Regions from separate parts of the Kitasatospora sp. NPDC057965 genome, predicted to be linked through region 1. Evidence: riboswitches for the same ligand, from Rfam matches in the RefSeq annotation. Region 1 holds a riboswitch; each other region holds the start of a gene.
What was found. A riboswitch is a leader RNA that binds a small molecule or an ion and turns the genes downstream of it on or off. The one in region 1 is predicted to bind cobalamin.
Positions count from the first base shown of each region.

Region 2: linked by a shared signal. The riboswitch ahead of ACFVVU_RS10415 (HoxN/HupN/NixA family nickel/cobalt transporter) and the one ahead of ACFVVU_RS13275 (ribonucleoside-diphosphate reductase subunit alpha) in region 1 are both predicted to bind cobalamin.
Region 3: linked by a shared signal. The riboswitch ahead of ACFVVU_RS30905 (cobalamin biosynthesis protein) and the one ahead of ACFVVU_RS13275 (ribonucleoside-diphosphate reductase subunit alpha) in region 1 are both predicted to bind cobalamin.

Region 1 is NZ_JBHVPZ010000008.1:233,133-240,531, reverse strand. It holds gene ACFVVU_RS13280 (hypothetical protein) at 1-1,089, opposite strand, end outside; cobalamin riboswitch at 1,245-1,386, shown strand; gene ACFVVU_RS13275 (ribonucleoside-diphosphate reductase subunit alpha) at 1,566-3,971, shown strand; gene ACFVVU_RS13270 (ribonucleotide-diphosphate reductase subunit beta) at 3,971-4,990, shown strand; gene ACFVVU_RS13265 (ferritin-like protein) at 5,226-6,281, shown strand; gene ACFVVU_RS13260 (sugar ABC transporter permease) at 6,303-7,163, opposite strand; gene ACFVVU_RS13255 (ABC transporter permease subunit) at 7,160-7,399, opposite strand, start outside.
Region 2 is NZ_JBHVPZ010000006.1:339,779-347,177, reverse strand. It holds gene ACFVVU_RS10435 (hypothetical protein) at 1-251, opposite strand, end outside; gene ACFVVU_RS10430 (oleate hydratase) at 401-2,170, opposite strand; gene ACFVVU_RS10425 (hypothetical protein) at 2,542-2,805, shown strand; gene ACFVVU_RS10420 (erythromycin esterase family protein) at 2,982-4,358, shown strand; gene ACFVVU_RS10415 (HoxN/HupN/NixA family nickel/cobalt transporter) at 4,424-5,533, opposite strand; cobalamin riboswitch at 5,587-5,825, opposite strand; gene ACFVVU_RS10410 (PIG-L family deacetylase) at 6,040-6,879, opposite strand; gene ACFVVU_RS10405 (DUF4259 domain-containing protein) at 6,995-7,399, opposite strand.
Region 3 is NZ_JBHVPZ010000030.1:24,569-31,967, forward strand. It holds gene ACFVVU_RS30900 (cobyric acid synthase) at 1-986, opposite strand, end outside; gene ACFVVU_RS30905 (cobalamin biosynthesis protein) at 983-1,969, opposite strand; cobalamin riboswitch at 2,003-2,215, opposite strand; gene ACFVVU_RS30910 (alpha/beta hydrolase family protein) at 2,396-3,511, shown strand; gene ACFVVU_RS30915 (hypothetical protein) at 3,932-5,206, shown strand; gene ACFVVU_RS30920 (CDP-alcohol phosphatidyltransferase family protein) at 5,313-6,191, opposite strand; gene ACFVVU_RS30925 (phosphatidylserine decarboxylase) at 6,178-6,870, opposite strand; gene ACFVVU_RS30930 (acyl-CoA dehydrogenase family protein) at 7,328-7,399, opposite strand, start outside.

The DNA.
Region 1 (7,399 bases):
CAGCACGTCCTTCGTACGCCCCGCCAGCGAGGCGGCGGCGGCGGCCGCGAGCTGGTCGCTCTGGTCCTCGCCCTGCTTCAGCGAGCCGGCCACCGTGAAGTAGCCGAAGCGGCCGATCGCCGCGTGCGTCTCGGCGCAGCCCGACTTGTCGGTCACGCAGAACATCGCGACCCCGGTGCCGGACAGGCCCTGGATCAGGCCGGCGTGCCGGCCGAGTGCCCGGTCCGCGCCCGCCTTGTTGTCGAAGACCGCGACGCCGACCGTGACGGCGCTCTCGCCGTTCACGTACGTCGCGCGGACCAGCGAGCGGCAGGTGTCGTCGCCGAGCGCGAGGCCGAGCCCGCCGGTGGTCGCCTTGGAGCAGGGGGCGGTCGCGCCGGTCACCTGACGGGTCCACACCTTGCCGTCGACGGTCCGGGTCTGGTCCGGGAACAGCGTCGCGGCGTCGACCGGCAGCTTGTCGGTGGCGGCGTCGGAGATCACCGCCAGCGCCTGCTCGGTGGGCGTGGCCGTGGCGGACGGGCTGCCGGCCGTGGTGGACGCGCTCACGGTCGGCTTGGCGTCGGTGCCCTTGTCGCGGCCGTTGATCCACACCGCGGCCCCGACGACCCCGCCGACCAGGACGGCGGCCGCCACCACGGCGCCGATCCACCGCCGCTTGCGGCGGCGGGACTCGGAGGCGTGCCGGTCCGCCATCGCGTTCCAGTCCGGCTCGGTCGCGGACGGCGCGGGCGGCTGGGCGCCCTGCTGGGGCCACTGGGGGGCGAACGGGGTCGGCCCACCGGCCGCCGGCTGCGGCTGCGGCGGCTGCGACACGGGCGGCGGCCCGGGCTGGGGCGCGGGCACCGGCCCCGGCTGCGGGTACGGCACCGTGCCGGACGGCAGGTGCGGCACCCCCGGCGGAGGAGCCTGCGGCGGCACCCCTCCCGGCTGCGCGTACGGCGTCGGAGGCGGCCCGAAGCCGCCGGGCGGCGCCACCGGCGGCTGCCCCTGCTGCGGCACCTGCCCCGGCACGCCAGGCTGCTGACCCTGCTCCGGCGGCACGGCCCTACCGGCCCAGTCCCCCGGAGCGCCCGTTCCCTCGCTCATGTGCCGAGATCGTAGGGCATGCACCGGACGAGAGGCCGATCGGTGACCAATCCGTTTCAGAACACAGCCCCGCGCAGGCGCCCACAGGACCGTCCCGGTACCACCGGTCATGGGAGCAACACGCCACGCTGCACAAGATGTGGTGTCGCATCGAGCGAGCACCACTAGATGTATGCTCGTCCCTGCTGTCGACGCAGGGGAACCCGGTGCGAATCCGGGACTGCCCCGCAGCGGTGTGCGGCCGCCTCCCCGGGCGTGCCGCGAGTCCGAGTACCTGCCGACGGCGTGCCGAAGCCTCCCCGCAGGGGCCATGGCACCAGCACCACCTTCCGGGCCTCGCGGGCGGGCCGGGGACGGCACGCGCGGCGCCTTCGGGCCCGCGTGGCGAGTTCCCCTGCCCCGAACGGCCCGGCCCGAGCCACCGCCGTCGACCGCCGCCAGGAGAGAGCGCCTTGACCACCGCTGCCTCAGCCACCCTGCCCGCCCAGGGTTCCAGCTCCGCCCCCGCCGACCCGACGGTCTCCGACCCCGGCGGTGCGCTCCTGCGCCTCCTGACCGACCGCAGCACCGACCTCCCCCAGGTCGACCCCGGCCATGTCGCCGCCGCCGCGCTGCGCGGCCGCCACGCCGGCTCGGACTTCGCCGAGCTGCGCGGGCTGGCCGTCGACGCCGCCGCGTCGATGATCGCCGAGGACCCCCAGTACTCCAAGCTCGCGGCCCGGCTGCTCGCGCTGGAGATCGTGGACGAGGCGGCGAGCCAGGGCGTGGTCTCGTTCTCCACCTCGATCGCGGTCGGCCACGCCGAGGGCCTGATCGGCGACACCACCGCCGACTTCGTCGCCAAGCACACCGCCGCCCTGGACGCCCTGGTCGACCCCCGGGGCGACGACCGCTTCGAGTACTTCGGCCTGCGCACCGTGCAGTCCCGCTACCTGCTGCGCCACCCGATCACCCGCAAGGTCGTCGAGACCCCGCAGTACTTCCTGCTCCGCGTCGCCTGCGGCCTGGCGGTCGGCGACACCGAGCAGTCGGTCGCCGAGGTCGCCGAGCTCTACCGCCTGATGAGCCGGCTGGAGTACCTGACCTCCTCGCCGACCCTCTTCAACTCCGGCACCCGGCACCCGCAGATGTCCAGCTGCTACCTGCTGGACTCCCCGCTGGACAACCTGGACTCGATCTACTCGCGCTACGCGCAGATCGCCCGGCTGTCCAAGCACGCCGGCGGCATCGGCCTGTCCTACTCCCGGATCCGCTCGCGCGGCTCGCTGATCCGCGGCACCAACGGCAAGTCCAACGGCATCGTGCCCTTCCTGCGCACCCTGGACTCCTCGGTCGCCGCCGTCAACCAGGGCGGCCGCCGCAAGGGCGCGGCCTGCGTCTACCTGGAGGCCTGGCACGCCGACATCGAGGAGTTCCTGGAGCTGCGCGACAACACCGGTGAGGAGGCGCGCCGCACGCACAACCTCAACCTGGCGCACTGGATCCCGGACGAGTTCATGCGCCGGGTCAACGCCAACGCCGACTGGTCGCTGTTCTCCCCCGCCGACGTCCCCGAGCTGGTCGACCTGTGGGGCGAGGAGTTCGACGAGGCCTACCGCAAGGCCGAGCTGGCCGGCAAGGCCGTGCGCACCATCCCCGCGCAGACCCTCTACGCCCGGATGATGCGCACCCTGGCGCAGACCGGCAACGGCTGGATGACCTTCAAGGACGCCTCCAACCGCGCCGCCAACCAGACCGCGCTGCCGGGCCGCACGGTGCACAGCTCCAACCTCTGCACCGAGATCCTGGAGGTCACCGACGACTCCGAGACCGCCGTCTGCAACCTCGGCTCGGTCAACCTCGGCGCCCACGTCGCCGACGGCGCCACCGCCGACGACCTGCTGAACGCGCTGGACTGGGAGCGCCTGGACGCCACCGTCCGCACCGCCGTCACCTTCCTCGACCGCGTGGTGGACATCAACTTCTACCCGACCCCCGAGGCCGGCGCCTCCAACTCCCGCTGGCGCCCGGTGGGCCTGGGCGTGATGGGCCTGCAGGACGTCTTCTTCAAGCTGCGGATCGACTTCGACTCCGCCGAGGCCGCGCGGCTGTCCACGCTCATCGCCGAGCGCATCATGCTCACCGCGTACGAGCGCTCCGCCGACCTGGCCGAGCAGCTGGGCCGCCACGAGGCCTACGGCGAGACCCGCGCCGCCCGCGGCGAGCTGCACATCGACCACTTCCCGTCGGCCGCCCCCGAGTGGGCCGACCGCTGGGCCGCGCTGCGCGCCCGGATCGCCACCACCGGCCTGCGCAACTCGCTGCTGCTGGCCATCGCGCCGACCGCGACCATCGCGTCCATCGCCGGTGTGTACGAGTGCATCGAGCCGCAGGTGTCCAACCTGTTCAAGCGCGAGACCCTGAGCGGTGAGTTCCTCCAGGTCAACCCGTACCTGGTGCGCGACCTCAAGGAGCTGGGCGTCTGGGACCAGCAGACCCGCGACGCGCTGCGCGACGCCAACGGCTCGGTGCAGGAGCTCGGCTGGCTGCCCGCCGAGATCCGCTCGCTGTACCGCACCGCCTGGGAGCTGCCGCAGCGCGCGCTGATCGACCTGGCCGCGGCCCGCATGCCGTACATCGACCAGAGCCAGTCGCTGAACCTGTTCATGGCCGCGCCGACCATCGGCAAGCTCAGCTCGATGTACGCCTACGCGTGGAAGGTCGGTCTGAAGACCACCTACTACCTGCGTTCGCGCCCGGCCACCCGGATCGCCCAGGCCGCGTCGGGCACGGCCCGCGCCGCCGCGCCCGTTCCGGTGAACACGCCGACCCTCACCCCGGAGGAGGAGGCCGCGCTGGCCTGCTCCCTGGAGAACCCCGAGTCCTGCGAGGCCTGCCAGTAATGAGCTCCGAAGACCGCGACAAGATGCTGCTCGACCCCGGCTTCGAGCTGACGCTGCGCCCGATGCGCTACCCGTCGTTCTACGACCGGTACCGCGACGCGATCAAGAACACCTGGACCGTCGAGGAGGTGGACCTCCACTCGGACGTCGCCGACCTGGCGAAGCTGAGCGAGGGCGAGCGCCACCTCATCGGCCGGCTGGTGGCGTTCTTCGCCACCGGGGACTCGATCGTCTCCAACAACGTGGTGCTGAGCCTGTACAAGCACATCAACTCCCCGGAGGCCCGGCTCTACCTGAGCCGGCAGCTGTTCGAGGAGGCCGTGCACGTCCAGTTCTACCTGACGCTGCTGGACACCTACCTGCCCGACCCGGAGGACCGCAACGCGGCCTTCGCCGCGGTGGAGAACATCCCCTCCATCCGCCAGAAGGCCCAGTTCTGCTTCAAGTACATGAACGCGGTCGACCACATCGACTCGCTGCAGACCAAGGAGGACCGCCGCGCGTTCCTCCTGAACCTGATCTGCTTCGCGGCGTGCGTGGAGGGCCTCTTCTTCTACGGCGCGTTCGCGTACGTGTACTGGTTCCGGAGCCGGGGCCTGCTGCACGGCCTGGCGACCGGCACCAACTGGGTGTTCCGCGACGAGTCCATGCACATGGACTTCGCCATGTCGGTGGTCGACACCGTCCGCGAGGAGGAGCCCGACCTCTTCGACGACGAGATGGCCAAGCAGGTCACCGAGATGCTGGAGGAGGCCGTCGAGGCCGAGCTCCAGTTCGCCCAGGACCTGTGCGGTGACGGCCTCCCCGGCATGAACACCGCCTCGATGCGGGAGTACCTCCAGGCTGTGGCGGACCAGCGCCTCGCGCGCCTCGGCCTGCCGGTCCGGTACGGCTCGACGAACCCGTTCGGCTTCATGGAGCTGCAGAACGTCCAGGAGCTGACCAACTTCTTCGAGCGCCGGGTCTCCGCCTACCAGGTCGCCGTCGAGGGCTCGGTCTCCTTCGACGACGACTTCTAGGAACCGGGGTCCGGAGGGGGAGCACCGCTCGGTGCTCCCCCTGTTCCTTTGAACGGGCCGATGACTCCCGCCCCGCCCGGCGCCCTCGCCGGGCAGGGCGGCCACCCGTCCTCTTGCCGGGGAAGGGAGGCGGGGGCTGTCCGGATGAACTCGGGGGGCACACCGGGGGGACGTGTCCGTGGGCGATCGGTTCGGGGCTACGGTCCGGCCACGACCGATCGGAAGGGGACGCAATATGGCCACCGGGGTTCTGGACTACGAGAGCGACGCGATCGTCCAGCTCATGAACATCGCGGAGGACGACTGGACCGAGCAGGAGCTCAAGGACGCGCTGCAGCGGGCGATCATGCTGGAGTTGTCGACCATTCCGCCGTACGCGACCGCGCTGTGGTCGATCACCGATCCGGACAACAGCAAGCCGGTGCGGCACACCATCCGCGAGATCGTCTTCGACGAGATGTCGCACTTCGGCCTGGTCGCCAACATGCTCACCAGCATCGGCGGCACCGTCGTGCTCACGGACCCGCTCACCGTTCCCAAGTACCCCGGGGAGCTGCCCGGTGGGGTGAATCCCGGGCTTGAGGTGTTCCTCAGCGGGTTGAGCCGCGACTCCGCCGCGCTGTTCGCCGCCATCGAGAAGCCCGAGCACCCGCTCGGCTTCGCCGCGGACGGCAACACCATCGGCGCCTTCTACCAGCGGATCGCCGACGTCTTCCCCAAGTTCGCCCACCTGCTCACCGGCCGGCAGCAGGTGAGCTTCCCGCTCGGGTCGAGCCACGGGGCCGGCAACGACATCGTCCCGATGAACGCCCTCGGCGACGTCCTGAGCGCCATCCACGTCATCCAGGCCCAGGGCGAGGGCACCACCACCTCCCCCGAGAACCCCTTCCCCGGCGCTCCGGGCGAACTCGCCCACTACTACGCGTTCAAGGAGATCGCCGTCGGCAAGAAGTTCGTCCTCGACGAGCAGACGGGGAAGTTCGACTTCATCGGCGCCGACGTGCCCCTGCCGGACACCTTCCCGGTCGGCCGGGTCCCCCAGGGCGGCTGGGCCGACTCCCCCAACGCGCCCGACGCGCCCACCGCCGCCCTCCTGCACACCTTCAACCAGCAGTACAGCGACATGCTGCGCGCCCTGGAGGCCGCCTGGGGCCCCACTGGGGCGGACATCTTCCCGGCGATCGGCCTGATGGGGCAGCTGCGCGGCACCGCCCAGAAGATCAACAGCATCAAGCTGCCCGTCGACCCCCGCTTCACCTACGGCCCGGAGTGGCTGTTCGTCACCGGCTGACGCCGCGGGCCCGCCGCCGGCTCAGCCCTTGACCGAGCCGGCGGTGAGGCCCTGGGCGAGGTAGCGCTGGAGGAACTGGTAGACCAGGATCACCGGCAGCGAGGTGACCAGCGCCCCGGCCGCGAAGAGGCCGTAGTTCTGGTCCTGCTGGCCGGAGATGATCCCGTAGAGGCCGACCGCCACCGTCTTGGACTCGTTGGAGGTCAGGAAGATGCCGGCCAGGATGACGTCGTTCAGCGCGGTGGTCAGCGAGAGGATCCCGACCACCACCAGCATCGGCGCGGCCAGCGGCAGGATGATCCGGAAGAAGATCTGCGCGTGCCCGGCCCCGTCCACCTTGGCGGCCTCGTCGATCTCCTTCGGGATGGTGTCCAGGTACCCCTTCATCAGCCAGGTGTTCACACCCATCGCCCCGCCCAGGTAGACCAGCAGCAGTCCCCAGGGCGTGTCCAGGCCGATCACCGGCAGCACGTCGCCGATCCCGGCGAACAGCAGGTAGAGCGAGACGACCGCGAGGAACTGCGGGAACATCTGCGCCAGCAGGACGGTGAGCAGCCCCACCCGCCGGCCCCGGAAGCGGAAGCGGGAGAACGCGTACGCCGAGCAGACCCCGAGCAGCACGTTGAGCACGGCGAAGCTGCCGCAGATCAGCGCCGTGTTGAGCAGCCAGCGGCCGAACGGGTACTGCTCGTCGGTGAACAGCGCCGTGAAGTTGGCGAACGAGGCGTGCTCGGGCAGCAGCGTGGAGGACTGCAGGGTGCCGAGCGGGTTGAGCGCGGCGGAGAACACGAACAGCAGCGGGAACAGCGCGAAGCAGACGGCGAGGACGGCGACCAGGTGCCGCCAGCCGAACCGGCGCAGCCATCGGGCGGTGGTGGTCATGCGTTCAGCTCCTCAAGGGCCCGGGTGCGGCGGAAGCCCACCAGGGTGATCAGGCCGACCAGCAGGAAGATGAAGATCGACAGGGCGGCGGCGAAGCCGTACTGGGCGCCCTGTCCGCCGAAGGCCACCCGGTAGGTGTAGCTGATCAGGATGTCGGTGGAGCCGGCCGTCCCGCCGGCGCCGTCGAACGGGCCGCCGCCGGTGAGCAGTTGGACGGCGTTGAAGTTGTTGAAGTT
Region 2 (7,399 bases), on a different contig from region 1:
GTGTCCGCCAGGTCCAGCAGCCGGTAGGCCGTGGGCCGGGGGAGTCCGAGCTCGGCCATGGCGTAGGCGTCCCAGGAGGGGTGGCCCAGCGCCGTCCACGCCCGGCTCCGGTGCGCCGCGCGCACCCGCCGGGTCAGTACCAGCGCGGCGGTGCGGGGCTCCGTCACCGCCGCGCGGAGCTCGTCGGTCAGCTGCCGTGCGTCGGCCCGGTCGACCACGGCGTCCACCTCGCGGTTGCGCGTGTCATCCATACGCCTTGCTTGCCCGCTGCACGGCGGGCGAACCGTTCGATACCGGGGTGAACCGTCTGTGATCGCCATGTTCCGTACGGATACCGACGACCGGCGGACCGGCGGGTCCGCGGACCGTTCCCGGTCCGCGGACCCGCCGGTCCGTGCCGCTACCGCCCTTCGTCGATCAGCCCGAACTCCTCCAGCAGCGCGCCCACCTCGGTGGCCTCCAGCCGGTGCAGCAGCCGCTTGCGCAGGAACTCCGGTCCGGGCAGGCTCAGTTCGGCGCCGTCCCGCAGCCGGCTGGTCGCGGCGAGCAGCTTGCGCACGTCATAGGTCGAGTTGAAGACCTCCGGCACCCCGCGCTCGACGTCCATCAGACGGTAGGCCGCCTCCATGCCGGTGCGCACCGAGTACTCGGTGGTGAAGATGCAGTCCCGTCCGGTCTCCGCGAACTGGCCGATGAACGCGAAGTTCACCGCCCCCTCCGGCACCACCTGCGGCCGGTCGCCGGCCTTGCGCGGCAGGAAGAACGAGGTGACGTACGGCATCATCACCGGCACGCAGCGGGCGGCCTCGGCGGCCAGCTCGGGGATCTCCGCCTCCGGGACGCCCAGGTGGTACAGCCACTCCTGGGTGATCTCCTCGCCGGTGCACTCCGCCATCGGCTTGCGGACGTAGTCGCCCGGCCGGTCGACGAAGAGCGAGTACAGCCAGACCACGATCTGGTCGGCCGGCTGCTGCTTGAAGTGCGGCTGCCGGTTGACCGTCCAGCTCAGCAGCCAGGAGGAGTCACGGGCGGTGACGATGCCGCCGGTGACCACGCCGCCGCTGAACGGGTCGCGCTTGGCGACCTGCTGGATGTACCGGGGGATGCGCGGATCCAGGGTGGTGACGGTGGCCGACTCCCACTTGCTCTGTGCGATGTCGCCGCAGAACACCTCGGGGCGGCCGAACTCCGGGTCCTTGGCGGCGATCCGCCGCCACAGGTCCCAGGCCGGCGCCGGGCCGTCGTCCAGCCGGGCCGGGGTGTGCTGGTCGCCGTTGTCCGAGTTCTCGGTGAGCGAGCCGATGGTGGTGAACACCAGGTCGTCCTCACCGAGTTCGACGCCGCCGGGCTTTCCGGCCTCGGTCCAGTGGATCCGGGTGGCCCGCTTGCGCCCGGGCGTGAGGTCGAAGTCGATGTCGGTGACCTCGGTGTCGAAGCGGAAGGTCACGCCCTGGTCCATCAGCCAGCGGGTCAGCGGCAGCACCATCGACTCGTACTGGTTGTACTTGGTGAACTTCAGCGCCGAGAGGTCCGGCAGGCCGCCGACGTGGTGGACGAAGCGGTGCAGGTAGAGCTTCATCTCCAGGGCGCCGTGCCACTCCTCGAAGGCGAACATGGTCCGCCAGTACAGCCAGAAGTTGCTGTCCAGGAAGTCACGGCCGAAGACCTCGTCGATCCGCTTGCCCTCCAGCTCCTCGCGGGTGGCCAGGAAGATCCGCACCAGGTCCTTCTGCGCCCGGTCGTTCAGCGCGAACAGACCGTCGGTGCGGGCGTCCCGGCCCCGCTGCTCGGTGACCCGCTGGAGCGAGAAGTTCGGGTCGTCCTTGTTCAGCCAGTAGAACTCGTCGAGCACCGAGGCGCCCTCGACCTCCAGCGAGGGCACCGAGCGGAAGAGGTCCCACAGACACTCCATGTGGTCCTCCAGCTCGCGGCCGCCGCGCACCACGAAGCCCTTCTCCGGCTCCTTGATGCCGTCCAGCGCACCGCCGGGCAGCCGCAGCCGCTCCAGGATGGTGATCCGCTCGCCGGGCACCTGCGCATCGCGTACCAGGAACGCCGCTCCCGCGAGCGACGCCAGGCCCGAACCGACGAACCAGGCGCTCGCCCGGTCGGCCCGCTCGGGCTTGCGCGGCTTGGCGAACGCCTCGTAGTTCCCGCTGCTCCAGTACACGTGCACTCCTTCGATCGGTGGATCAGCCGTCGGCGCGCCGGCAGACCTCGCCCACGCTTGCCAACGGCGCTTCCGGCGGCAACGCGGCTGGTCCGAACGGGTGATGCCCCGTCGGTCCGGCCCGCCCTGCGCCGTGATCACCACACTGCTCCTCCCGGCACGGCCGGGGATCGGTCCACCGGGACCTGATCTCGGTCCGGAGGTCCCGGACCGCTCGTGCCATTGGTCCTGTTTCGCGTCCTTCGCGCCGCTGCCCGACGCGCTGCCCGACACGCTGCCCGACCCCGCTGGGCACGCCCCGGAAGCGGCCCCGGCCCCCGAACAGCCCACCCCGGGGTGTCCCGGCGGTCCGGGCGGCCGATCCTCGTGCCATGGCCTCGATCGTCGTCCTCTACGAGCTGGAACCCGCCCGGGTGCTCGGCCCCGACGGGGTCGAGCCCGCCGTCGCGGCCGTGCACGCCGCCGGCTCCGACCCGGACGTGCCCGAGGACCCGCTGCCCCGCACCCTGTGCGGCCGGGACACCGGCGACATGGAGCACGCCCACTTCCGGCCCGGCCTGGGCGAACCCTGGTACCCGCCGGCCCTCGCCGAGCAGCGCTGCCGCGAGTGCGAGCGGGCCCTGCGCGCCCGGTAACGGACGGCGCCCCCCCGGCGGGCGGGGCGACGCCCACCGAATTCCGCCGGGGGCTTCCCCCAGGAAGGTTGGGAGGCGCTCCCCAGTGCGCCGCCGTCGCCGTCGAAGCCAAGATCGACTCAACGGAACGCCGAGGTCAACGGCGTTCAGGCCGAGTCGAGGAGTGAACCGGAACGATGACGGGCAGCAAGCGGATCGGGCGGCACGGACTGCTGGCGGCGACGGCGGCGGTGGCGGCAGCGGCCGTGCTGGCCCCGGTGGCGGCGGTCGCCGCCCCGGTGGGACCGGCGGCCACGGCGGGGGTGAACGCCGAGGACGCCCGCCGGGCCGAGGTCGTGCGAGCCTTGCAGAGCGTCGCCCAGCCGCTGCGCACCACGGAAGCCGGCGGCCGCACCGCCGACCTGAACGCGCTGGGCGCGATGATCGGCGACGCCAAGGTGGTCGGCGTCGGCGAGGCCACCCACGGCTCGCACGAGTTCTTCGCGATGAAGCAGCGGCTCTTCCGCTACCTGGTCGAGGAGAAGGGCTTCACCAGCTTCGCCCTGGAGACCAGCTGGACCAGCGGTCTGCAGATCGACGAGTACGTCCAGGGCGGCCCGGGAGACGCCCGGCAGCTCGTCAAGGAGGCCCTGGGCGGCAGCCCCTGGGAGCGCGAGGAGTTCGTCGACCTGATCGCCTGGATGCGGGCCCACAACCGGAGCCACCCGAAGAACCCGGTCCACTTCGTGGGTGACGACCTCGGCCTCCCGAGGCTCGGCGACCCGGCCTTCGACCGGGTCACCTCCTACGTGCGGCAGGCCTGGCCGGCCGCTCTGCCGCAGCTCGACGGGCTCTACGCCGGCCTGCGGCCCCTGGACGACCTCCTCGCCTACATCGGCAGGCCGGTCGCCGAGCGCCGGGAGAACGCCGCCAGGGCCCAGCAGGCGCTCGACCTGGTCACCGCGAGCGGAACCCCCGGCGACGACGCGTACGAGTGGGCCGTGCAGCACGCCCGCAACATCGCCCAGACCTTCGCCTTCGCCACCTTCGACCTCGCCGACCCGGCCTCCGTCGCCGCCTCGGAGCAACTGCGCGACCGGGCGATGGCCGAGAACACCGCATGGTGGCAGCGCCGCACCGGCGGCAAGGTGCTGATGTCGGCGCACAACGGCCACGCCGGCTACCTGTCCACCGACACCTTCCTGTACCCCGAGCCGCAGGGCTCCCAGCTGCGCGACACCTACGGCGGCGACTACGTGGCCATCGGCTTCACCTTCGACAGCGGCTCCTTCCTCACCACCGACGCGGTCCTGACCGGCGACTGGAAGACCGTCACCGTCCCGGCGGCGACCCCGGACATGAACGAGTACACCCTCGACCGGGTCCGCTACCGGGACTACTACGTCGACCTGCGCACCGCTCCCCGGGCGGCCCGCGACTGGCTGGACGTCAGCCGGCCCACCTACGACGCCGGCACGGTCTTCGTCAAGGACCCCCTGCCGCAGCTCGCGATCGGCCGGGCCTACGACGTCCTCGTCCACCTGAACCAGGTCACCGAGGCGCGCAGGTTCTGATCGGGCCCGCTCCGACCGGGGCCGTGCCGGGCCCCGGTCGGGATGCGGCGTGGTCCGGACAGGCGTCAGCCGGTCTTCTCCACCCGGGCGCTCCAGCGCTGCTCGACGTTGCCGAGCCGCCAGTAGCCGAGGGCGCAGGCCCAGACGACGACGAACAGGCCGACGATGACGTAGCCGACGTTGTCGAGGCTGATGTCGGCGATCCAGGTGGTGACGGGGTCGGTGAGGTCGAGCTTCTCGTGGAGCACGCCGACGAGCTCGATGGTGCCGATCAGGAAGGCGACGGCGATCGACAGGCCGGTGATCGTGAGGTTGTAGTAGACCTTGCGGACCGGGTTGGAGAACGCCCAGTGGTAGGCGAAGTTCATGAAGGTGCCGTCGAGGGTGTCGAACAGGCTCATGCCGCAGGCGAAGAGCAGCGGCAGGCAGATGATCGCGTACCAGGGCAGCCCCGAGGCGGCGCCGGAGCCGGCCATCACCATCAGGGTGACCTCGGTGGCCGTGTCGAAGCCGAGGCCGAAGAGCACGCCGAGCGGGTACATCTGGCCGGGGCGGGTGATCGATTTGGTGAGGCGGCCGAGGAAGCGGTTCATGAAGCCGCGCTCGTCGAGGTGCTTCTCCAGCTGCCGTTCGTCGAACTGCCCGGCCCGCATGGCCTTGTAGACCTTGTGGATGCCGGCCAGGGCGAACAGGTTGAGGGCGGCGATCAGGTACAGGAAGGTGCCGGAGACACCGGTGCCGATGACGCCCAGGACGCTGCGGACGGTGGACTCGTCGTCGACCAGCGTGCCGGCGAACCGGGCGCCGCCGGCGACCAGGGCGGCCATCGCCAGGACGATGCTGGAGTGCCCGAGCGCGAACCAGAAGCCGACCGAGATCGGGCGCCGGCCGTCGGCCATCAGCTTGCGGGTGGTGTTGTCGATGGCGGCGATGTGGTCGGCGTCGAAGGCGTGCCGCATGCCGAGGGTGTAGGCGGTGATGCCCAGGCCGACGCCGAACACCTGGGTGCCGACCTCGTACCTCTCCGGGGCGACCAGCAGGAACAGCGTGCCGAAGGCGACGACGTGCATGGCGGCGATGACGGCCAGCAGGCCGCCGGTGCGGACGGTGTCCCCGCGCTGCCAGCGCGGGGCCCTGGGCAGGGTCGATGACGACGTGTCGTCGGTGAGGGTCATGACGGGCGGCCTCTCCAGCTCCTCGATGGGGGGCACCCCCGGGCGGGGCCGGGGGGTACTGCGCGCGCCGTGGCCGGTCTCCTGGCTTCGGGTGTACCGCCGCACCCGTGTCCGGGCAGGGCGGAGCGCACCCCTGACTCGTCTTCCCGTGCGCCGTGCGGCACCGGTGACTGCCCGCGTCGGTCGCGGGCACGTCGGGGGTACTTCCCTTCACAGTGGCGAGGGCCGCGCCGGATTGGGCCCTCACGGGCCGCCACCGGTCTTCCCGAGCACCACGGCGGGGAACACCGTAGGCGCTGGGCCCTCCTGCCGACAAGACAGTGCAGGTGCGCCGCGGTCGCAACAGGGCGGGTCCGCAGGGATCGAGGGGGTGGTCCTGACCTGGAGCGATCCGGTGGGCAGCGCGAGTTGCTCCAGAAGCAGGCCGTTGACGACCGATGAGCCGTCGCCCGGCCGGGCGACGGCTCATCGGTCATCGGCGCGGGGCGCCGCAGGGTGGGGGCCGCTCAGCGCAGGCCTGCGAAGAGGTCGTTCTCGGGGAGCTCCGCGCCGGTGGTGTCGTGGACCCGGACGAAGGTCTCCACGCCCATCAGCTGGGTGAACTTCTCCTTGCCCATCTTCAGGAAGAAGATGTTCTCGCCCTGGCTGGCGTGCGCGGCCAGGGCGTCGAACTTCTGGCCGCCGAACTCGGTGGTGTCCACCCAGGTGGTGATCTCCTCGTCAGGGAGGCCGATCTCGGGCATCTCGGGCATCTCCGAGTCCGCGGAGCCCGGCTCGTCCCAGTCCGCGCCGAGCTCGCGCATGACCTCCCCGAACCGCGCCATCATCGAGCGCGGGGCCGTCGTCCAGTACACCTTCGGCGTCGTGCCGGCCAGCTCCAGCGCCCGCGACGTGATGCGGTTCGCCTGGATGTGGTCGGGGTGGCCGTAGAAGCCGTTCTCGTCGTAGGTCACGACGACGTCGGGCCGGTAGCGCCGCATCAGCTCGGCGAGGCGGGCGGCCGCCTCGTCGACCGGCGTGGTCCAGAACGAGCCGGGCGCGTCGTTGGCGGCCCAGCCCATCATCCCGGAGTCCGCGTAGTCGAGCATTTCGAGGTGGCTGACCTTGAGGACCTCGCAGCTGTCCGCCAGCTCCTGACGGCGCATCGCGGCGACGGCCGCCGGGTCGTGTCCGGCCTCGCCGGGCTTGACTCCTCCGGGGCCGTCTCCGCAGGCGCCGTCGGTACAGGTGACGAGCACCGTTCGGATGCCCTCGGCCGCGTAGCGGGCGAGCACACCGCCCGTGCCGGTGGCCTCGTCGTCGGGGTGGGCGTGCACGGCCATCAGGGTCAGGGGCCGGTCGGTCATGAGGGCTCATCCTTAGGTCTGCCGAGTGTTCGGCCTCAGTCTGCGGCACGGGGCCGACAGGGAGCGGTCCGCCGTGTTTCTGATCGACTGTTGGGAACGAGGGGGCCGCGGTCCGCTATTCCGGGGAGCCGGGCACGATCGGATCGGCCGCCGCGTTCCGGGTGATGGCCTCGGCCAGCTGGTCGAACGTGCGGTTCAGGACCGCCCGGCGTTCCTCCTTGAAGCCCGGGGCGGGCTCCATGCCGTCGATGCTCCGCTCCCAGACGGCCATGAACGTCGTCTTCCACTGCATGATCACGTGGGCCTCCGGCAGGTCGCCGACGCCGTGGCCGACCCGGGCGAGGGAGAGCAGCAGTTCGAGGTTGCACGGCACGGCGACGCCCCAGTACTCGTCGGGTTCGAGCTCGACGAGGTCGCCCGCCATCGCCTGGGCGACCTCGTCGACGAGCCGGTCGATGACGGTCGACAGGTGGTCCAGGGCCGTGTCGCTCTCGAAGTTCCCGCTGCCCCACGTGCCCAC
Region 3 (7,399 bases), on a different contig from region 1:
GCCGCCCGCGCCTTGAGCACCGGTTCGAGGCCGCGCTCGCGCAGCCAGCGGAGGTCGGCGACGGTGGCCCGGGTGCCGGGCAGCACGACGAGGTCGGCGTCGGCCAGCTCCTCCGGCCGGGTGGCCCAGCGGACCAGTACGCCGGGCTCCTGGGCGAGCGCGTCCAGGTCGGTGAAGTTGGACAGCCGGGGGAAGCGCAGCACGGCCACCCGCAGCACGTCCGCGCCGAACGGGCCGCGCGCGGCGGTCCGGTCGACGACGGTGGACAGGTCGAGCGAGTCCTCGGCGTCCAGCCACAGGTCCGGCAGCATCGGCAGGGTGCCGAGCACCGGACGGCCGGTCAGCTCGCGCAGCATCTCCAGCCCGGGGGCGAGCAGCCGCGCGTCGCCGCGGAACTTGTTGACGAACCAGCCCGCCACGTGCCGCTGGTCCTCCGCCGACAGCAGCGCCAGCGTCCCGTACATCGCCGCGAACACACCGCCGCGGTCGATGTCGCCGACCACCACGACCGGCAGCCCGGCGGCGGTGGCCAGGCCCATGTTGGCGATGTCGCGGTCGCGCAGGTTGATCTCGGCGGGCGATCCCGCGCCCTCGCAGACCACCACGTCGAAGCGGGCGCGCAGGTCCGCCAGGCACTCCAGGGCGCGTTCCAGCAGCACCGGCTTGCGCTCGCGGTAGTCCAGCGCGCCGACCTCGGCGACCGGACGGCCCAGCAGCACCACCTGGCTGCGGCCGTCGGCGCCGGGCTTGAGCAGCACCGGGTTCATCGCCGCCTCCGGCTCGACCCGGGCCGCCTGGGCCTGCATCGCCTGCGCGCGGCCGATCTCGGCGCCGTCCGCGGTGACGAAGGAGTTCAGCGACATGTTCTGCGCCTTGAACGGCGCGACCGCGACGCCCTGCCGGGCCAGCCAGCGGCAGATGCCCGCGGTGACCACGCTCTTGCCGGCGTCCGAGGTCGTCCCGGCGACCAGCAGTGCCTTGCTCATGCCCTACCCCTCCGCATCCCGTCCAGGGCCGCCCGGAGCAGCAGGTGCCCGGCGACCGTCGTACCCAGGGCCAGCGCGCCCACCCGCCGGGAGAGCACGCAGGCCCGCTCGATGTCGTCCACCCCGACGGGGCGCAGCTCCCCGCCCAGCACGGGGCGGTGCTCCACCCGCTCGCCGTACCGCAGCGTGCCGCCGAGGCGCACGCCCACCGCGCCCGCGAAGGCCGACTCGGCCTGGCCGGCGTTCGGGCTGGGGTGCGCCGAGCCGTCGCGCCGCCAGACCCGCCAGGCGGTGCGCGGCTCGGGGGCGGCGGCCACCGTCAGCAGCGCGGTCAGCCGGGCGCCCGGCCAGCCCGCCACGTCGTCCAGCCGGGCCGAGGCCCAGCCGAACCGGGCGTAGCGGGGCGAACGGTGACCGACCATCGCGTCCAGGGTGTTCACCGCGCGGAACGCCAGCAGGCCCGGTGTGCCCGCGAGGCCGCCCCAGACCAGGGCGTTGACCACGGCGTCGGCGGTGTTCTCGGCCACCGACTCGACGACCGCGCGGGCCAGCTGCGGCCCGTCCAGCGCGCTCGGGTCGCGTCCGCACAGGTGCGGCAGCCGTTCCCGGGCCGCCGTCAGGTCGCCGGCCGCCAGCGAACGGCCGATGGTGCGGGCCTCCCGGGTCAGCGAGGTGCCGCCGAGCACCGTCCAGGTCGCGGCGGCGGCGAGGGCGGCCCGGCCGAGCGGACGGTGGGCCAGCAGCCGGTCGGCGGCGAGCGCGCCGGCCGCGACGGTGCCGACGGCGAGGGCGGTGAAGGCGGTGCCGGCGGCGCGGTGGTCGCGCCAGAGCCGGCGTTCCAGCCGGCCGGCGGCGGAGCCGAAGCCGGCCACCGGGTGGCCGCGGCGCGGGTCGCCGAAGCGGGCGTCGGCCAGGAAGCCGGCGACGGCGCCGGCGCCGAACGCGGCGGCCCGGCACAGCGGGCGCACGGCAGGGCGCAGCATCGCGTGCGTGTCCTCACTCAGGGTCCGCGCCCTGGATCGACGAACCGGGGGCGAGAGTCTCCTGGCTTCCGGGTCGAACGCACACCCCGGGCCTTCCAGCGGCTTCTGACGGCCCGCCGTGGCGTGTTCCGGTCGTGCTCCCCGGTGACAGTGGCGGGACCGCGCCGGACTTGCACCGGCTTCCTCTGCATGCCTCCGTATTGGCTGAAGGATCCCATCACGGGCCCGAACCGGGAGTCAACCGAGGTCGTGGCGGGTGTTGGTCACACCTCGGACACCCCCGACGTGCCGGTGTGATTTTCCTCCCGGAACAACCCGTACGGCCGTGTCCTACTGGCTTCCCCCCGCCCGCACGGGTGGACTGAGGGGTGGGTCCGGACACCGGGCCGGACGCCGAGCCAGACCACCGAGCACCGGGGAGCGAGTATGCGTTGGGGAATCGCGGCCACCGTGGCGGCCGCCGCCGTCGGCACCGGGGCCGCCGTGCTGGTGATCGGCCGCCGGGCGTCCGAGCGGATGGTCCGCCCGGCCGAGGAGGCCCGCGCCCGCAGCGGCCCGGTGCTCGTCCGCGGCCTCGGTGCCGGCGAGGTCACCTTCACCCGCACCCCCGTGAGCGAGCGTCCCGGCCGCTGGGCCGTCGAGTGGGGCGAGGACGGCCACGCGGTCGTCGAGGAGGTCCTGCGTCGCGACGGGCAGGGCGTCACCCGCCGCCTGGTGCGCGCCGACCGCGGCACCCTCACTCCCGGCACCGAGGTCCGCTTCACCCCCCGGGTCCACCTCGGCGACCCGGCGCAGGCGCTCGGCCTGCCGTTCGCCGAGACCGCCGTCGAGGGCGAGCTCGGCGCGATGCCCGCCTGGCGGCTGGACGGCAAGCGCGGCACCTGGGTGGTCTTGGTGCACGGCCCCGGCGCCGACCGCGCGCAGACCCTGCCCGTCCTGCCCGAGCTGCAACGGCTGGGCCTGCCCGTGCTCGCCGTCACCTACCGCGGCGACGCCGGCGCGCCCGCCTCCCCGGACGGCCTCGGCCACTTCGGTGAGACCGAGTGGCGGGACGTCGAGGCGGCGGTGCGCACCGCCCTGGACGCCGGCGCGGGCCGGGTCGTCCTCTACGGCTGGTCGCTCGGCGCCACGATGGTCCTGCACACCGCGGCCCGCTCGGACCTCGCCCCCTCGATCAGCAGCCTCGTCCTGGACTCGCCGGTGCTGGACTGGCCGGCCACCGCCCGCCGGGACGCCGCCCGGGCGGGTTTCCGGGGCGCGGCCGCCGAACTCGGCGCGCTCGCGGCCGAGGGCCGCACCGGCGTGGATCTGGCCGACTTCGCCCGCCTGGCGGAGGGTGCCGACCTGCGGGTGCCCACCCTGGTGCTGCACGGCCCCGACGACCCGGTGGCCCCGTTCGCCGCGGCCGAGCGCCTCGCCCACCGCCGTCCGGACGTGGTCAACCTCCAGGCCTTCCCCGGCGGTGACCACGCCGCGCTGTGGAACACCGACCCGGACCGCTACGCCGAGACCCTCCGCCGCTGGCTCACGCCGTTCTGCTGACGCGCTTCCGCCCCCCCTGACGGGGTGGATTCCGCGGCGCGCGGGTTCCTTATGGCATGAACCCGCCATAGAGATCAAGCCAGCCGGTTTGGCCTCTGTTGCCCGATCTTGTCGAGCCCCCGCGCCCCCCGTCCGCCCCCCGCGGACAACCGGATGTGACAGAAGGCCGGTGCAAGGGGAAGACTGCTCGACGTGACGTCTCGGAATCCGCGCGACCGTGATGCCCCGCTCCCGCCGACGATCGGTACCGGTGCGACGGTGACCCGTCTCCCCGGAACGGCCCACCGCCCCGCCGGCGCGAGGCCGGGGACCCCGGGCGTACCCCGCCGACGAGGCCCCGCCCCCGCACCCGGCCGTGGCCGGGTCCCCGTCCCGGAGGGCTTCCCCGCCCCCGCCGAACTCGCTCCGCTGGCCCGCCGCATGCTGGTCGACGCCGTCCGGATCGCCCGCTGGGCCGGCGATCTCGACGAGGTCGACAAGCGCGGCGAACTGCTCCCCGACGACGCCCGCGCCGCCGGCCGCGCGCTCGCCATGACGGTGGGCGCCGCCGCCAAGGCGTGGGGCCAGGCCCTGCTGGTCGGCCTGGTCGAGGCCCGGGACGGCGGCGCCGGCCCCGGCTGGCGCCTGCACGCCTGGGAGCACGACGACGAGGCGGTGGTCCGCGGCTGGTCGGCGCTGTTCGACGCCTGGACGCTGCTCGCCCCGGTCCCGCCCGCCGCCCTGCGCGGCGTCTTCGCGGTGCTCGCCGGGCAGGCCGTCGACCAGGCGCCGCAGCTGCTCTCCTTCCTCCACCTGGTGGACGGCCCGGTGGCCGACGCCGAGCTGCTGGAACTGCTGCGGCGCGGCCTGGACGAGCGCCGGGTCGGCGGCGGCGAGGGCACCTTCGGACTCTCGCCCGTCCCGCACGCGGCCTCCGCCGTCTCCGCCGTGCGCGGCACCTGCCGCGAGCCGCAGATCGACACCCCGGCCTCCCCGGCCGACGTCGCCGCCGTCCTGGACTGGATGCTGGACGGCCTGGCGGCCGTCGGCGCACTGGTCCGCCGGGACAACGCGGCCGAGCTCTCCCCGCTCGGGCACTGGGCGGTGCGGGCCAAGCTGGAGGAGATCTGCACCGTCGCGCAGACCGCCGCCGGCCACATCGAGCAGAGCGCGCTGGCACTGCTGAGCGCCTGCGCCGACTACTCGCCCGGCCCGGCCCGCGCCGAGTACCGGGCCTGGCTGGCCGCCCGCCCGGCCGACCGGGCGGTGGCCGAGCTGCTGGAGGCCGCGCAGGGCGAGGACGCCCTGGTGCGCGGCCTGGCCTTCGAGGCGCTGCGGGTGGCCGGCGTGACCGCCGAGCAGGCCGTCCGGGCCGCCGCCGACGAGCCGGTGCTGCGCCCCTACGCGCTGCTCTGGCTGGCCGAGCGCTCGGACGAGGGGGTCTCCCCGGCCGATGTGCTGGGCGCGGAGGACGCCGCCTGGCTCTGGGTGGACACCGCCGCGGCCGTGCTCGACCACGGTGAAACGGAACTGCTCGTCGGCCACGTCGAGGGCGCCTCGGCCGGCGACCCGGTGCGGCTGTTCGCCCGGGCCCGGCAGTCCGGGCACCCGCGGGCGGCCTCGGTGCTGACCGCGGTCTCCGGCGTCCACCCGGACCCGGGGGTGGCCCGCGCGGCCCGCCGCTCGGCCTTCAGCGTCCACCGCGGCGGCGCGTAGCGCCCGGCGCCCCGGACCGCGCCCCGGACCGACCGCGCCCCGGACACGCACAAGGGCCCGGCTCCCCGAGGGGAACCGGGCCCTTGTGCATGCCCGAGGGGGACCGTCAGCCGATCCGCGACTCCGCGCGGCGGGCCCGGACGTCGCCGACCTTCTGGCCCACCTTGCGGCGGATCACCAGCAGCGGCGCCATCGCGGCGAGCGCGATCTGCGCGAACGCGCCGATGTGCATCAGGTTGTCGCCGCCCGGCAGACCGGTCGCCCAGGCCGCCAGGCAGCCGATCGAGACCACGATCCAGCAGAGCGTCGCGGTGGCCAGCAGGCCCTGCGGCTTCGGGTACTCGATCCGGCTGACCATCAGGTACGCCGCGCCGAAGATGGCGAGCAGACCGGGCAGGAACGGCGGGTCGAGCAGCACGATGGCGATCACCGTCATGGCGCCCATCGGGCAGGGCATGCCCTGGAACACCCCGGGTCGCATCTTGACGGCGGAGAAGCGGGCGAGCCGCAGCACCACCGCGAGCAGCACGGTCAGCGCGATCAGCGCCGACAGCCGGCTGTCGGAGCCGGGCGAGACCATGCCCCAGACCGCGACGAAGTAGGCCGGCGCGATGCCGAAGCTGATCAGGTCGGCCAGGTTGTCGAGTTCGGCGCCGAGCGCGGAGGAGCGCAGCTTGCGCGCCACCAGCCCGTCGAACAGGTCGCACATCGAGCCGATCAGCAGCAGCGTCACCGCGGTGGCGGCGCTGTGCTTGTCGGGCGCGGCGTCCGGGTTGGTGATGTACGGGACGAGCACCCCGGTGGTGATCGAGTAGATCGCCAGGAAGCCGCAGACGGCGTTCCCCAGGGTCAGGAAGTCGGCGGTCGACAGGTGCTGCGGCGAGCGCGGCGTGCGCAGCTCGCGGTCGCGTGCCCAGCGGCGGCGGCGCAGGGCCGTCTCCTCGTCGTCCAGGCCGACGATCGTCTCAGGATCAGTCACGGTCAAGGCGCGTCACCCCGGCGGTGGTCTTCTGGCCGACCTCGACGCCGACCTCGACGCCGGCCGGCAGGTAGGTGTCGACCCGGGACCCGAACCGGATCAGACCGATCCGCTCGCCCTGCTCGACCTTGGTACCGGCGTCCACGTACGGCACGATGCGGCGCGCCACGGCGCCCGCGATCTGCACCATCTCGATGTCGCCGAGCTCGGTGTCGAAGTGCCAGACGACCCGCTCGTTCTGGTCGCTGTCCTTGTTGAACGCGGGCACGAAGCCACCGGGCACGTGCTCGACGGAGGTCACGGTGCCGGGCAGCGGGGCCCGGTTGACGTGGACGTTCAGCGGGCTCATGAAGATCGCCACGCGGGTCCGGCCGTCCGGCCACGCGTCGATGCTCTGGACCACGCCGTCGGCGGGGGAGATCACTCTGCCCGTGCCGATCTCACGCTCGGGGTCGCGGAAGAACCACAGCATGCCGGCGCCGAGCGCACAGGCGGGTACCGCCGCCAGGGCCCACTTGCCACTGCGCCGGGTGAGGGCGGTGGTCACGGCGGCCGTGGCGAGGGTGGGGACGAACCAGGGGGTGGCTCCGCGCGCGATGGTCACGCGGGGTCGCCGACCGGCCGTCGTGGCTGCGAGGGCATCGCGGTCCGTGACGGAGGTGTGAGGGGACGGGCTGATGGGCATCGAAGACCTTTGTCGCGGGGGATCATGGCCGCTGGACGGGGGCCACCGCGGGATCGGGTAATAGAGGGACGTCTGCTGTCCCGGTGGATGCTATCGGGAGCAGACGGTGGGTGAGCAACCCGCCTGCTCGTCATGTGACCTGGCGGAGACGCGGCAGCGTCCCTTCTGTACGACCGTAGCTCGCCCCGCTCCGGTTCCCAAGGGACCGGGCGAAGCTGGTGACTCATGTCTCAACCGTGCCCGTACGGCCGTTCGGAGCCGTCCGCCGGGGGCACCTCCGGAGCACGGCGGGGGATGCCGGAGCGGCCGCAGGGCGCGTGACAGCAGCTGTACGCCCTGCGGCCGCTCCGGTGGGCCGTGCCGGACCCGGGGCGGACCGGGCAACCGGGCCGGGGCACGGCATCCTGCCGGGACGGGCCCGCACGCCCGTCGACCGGCGGCTCCGGTGACCTGCCGGTCACTGCGCGATGCGGTACTCCTCCAGCAGCCGGCGCCCGACGATCATCTTCTGGATCTCCGCAGTACCTTC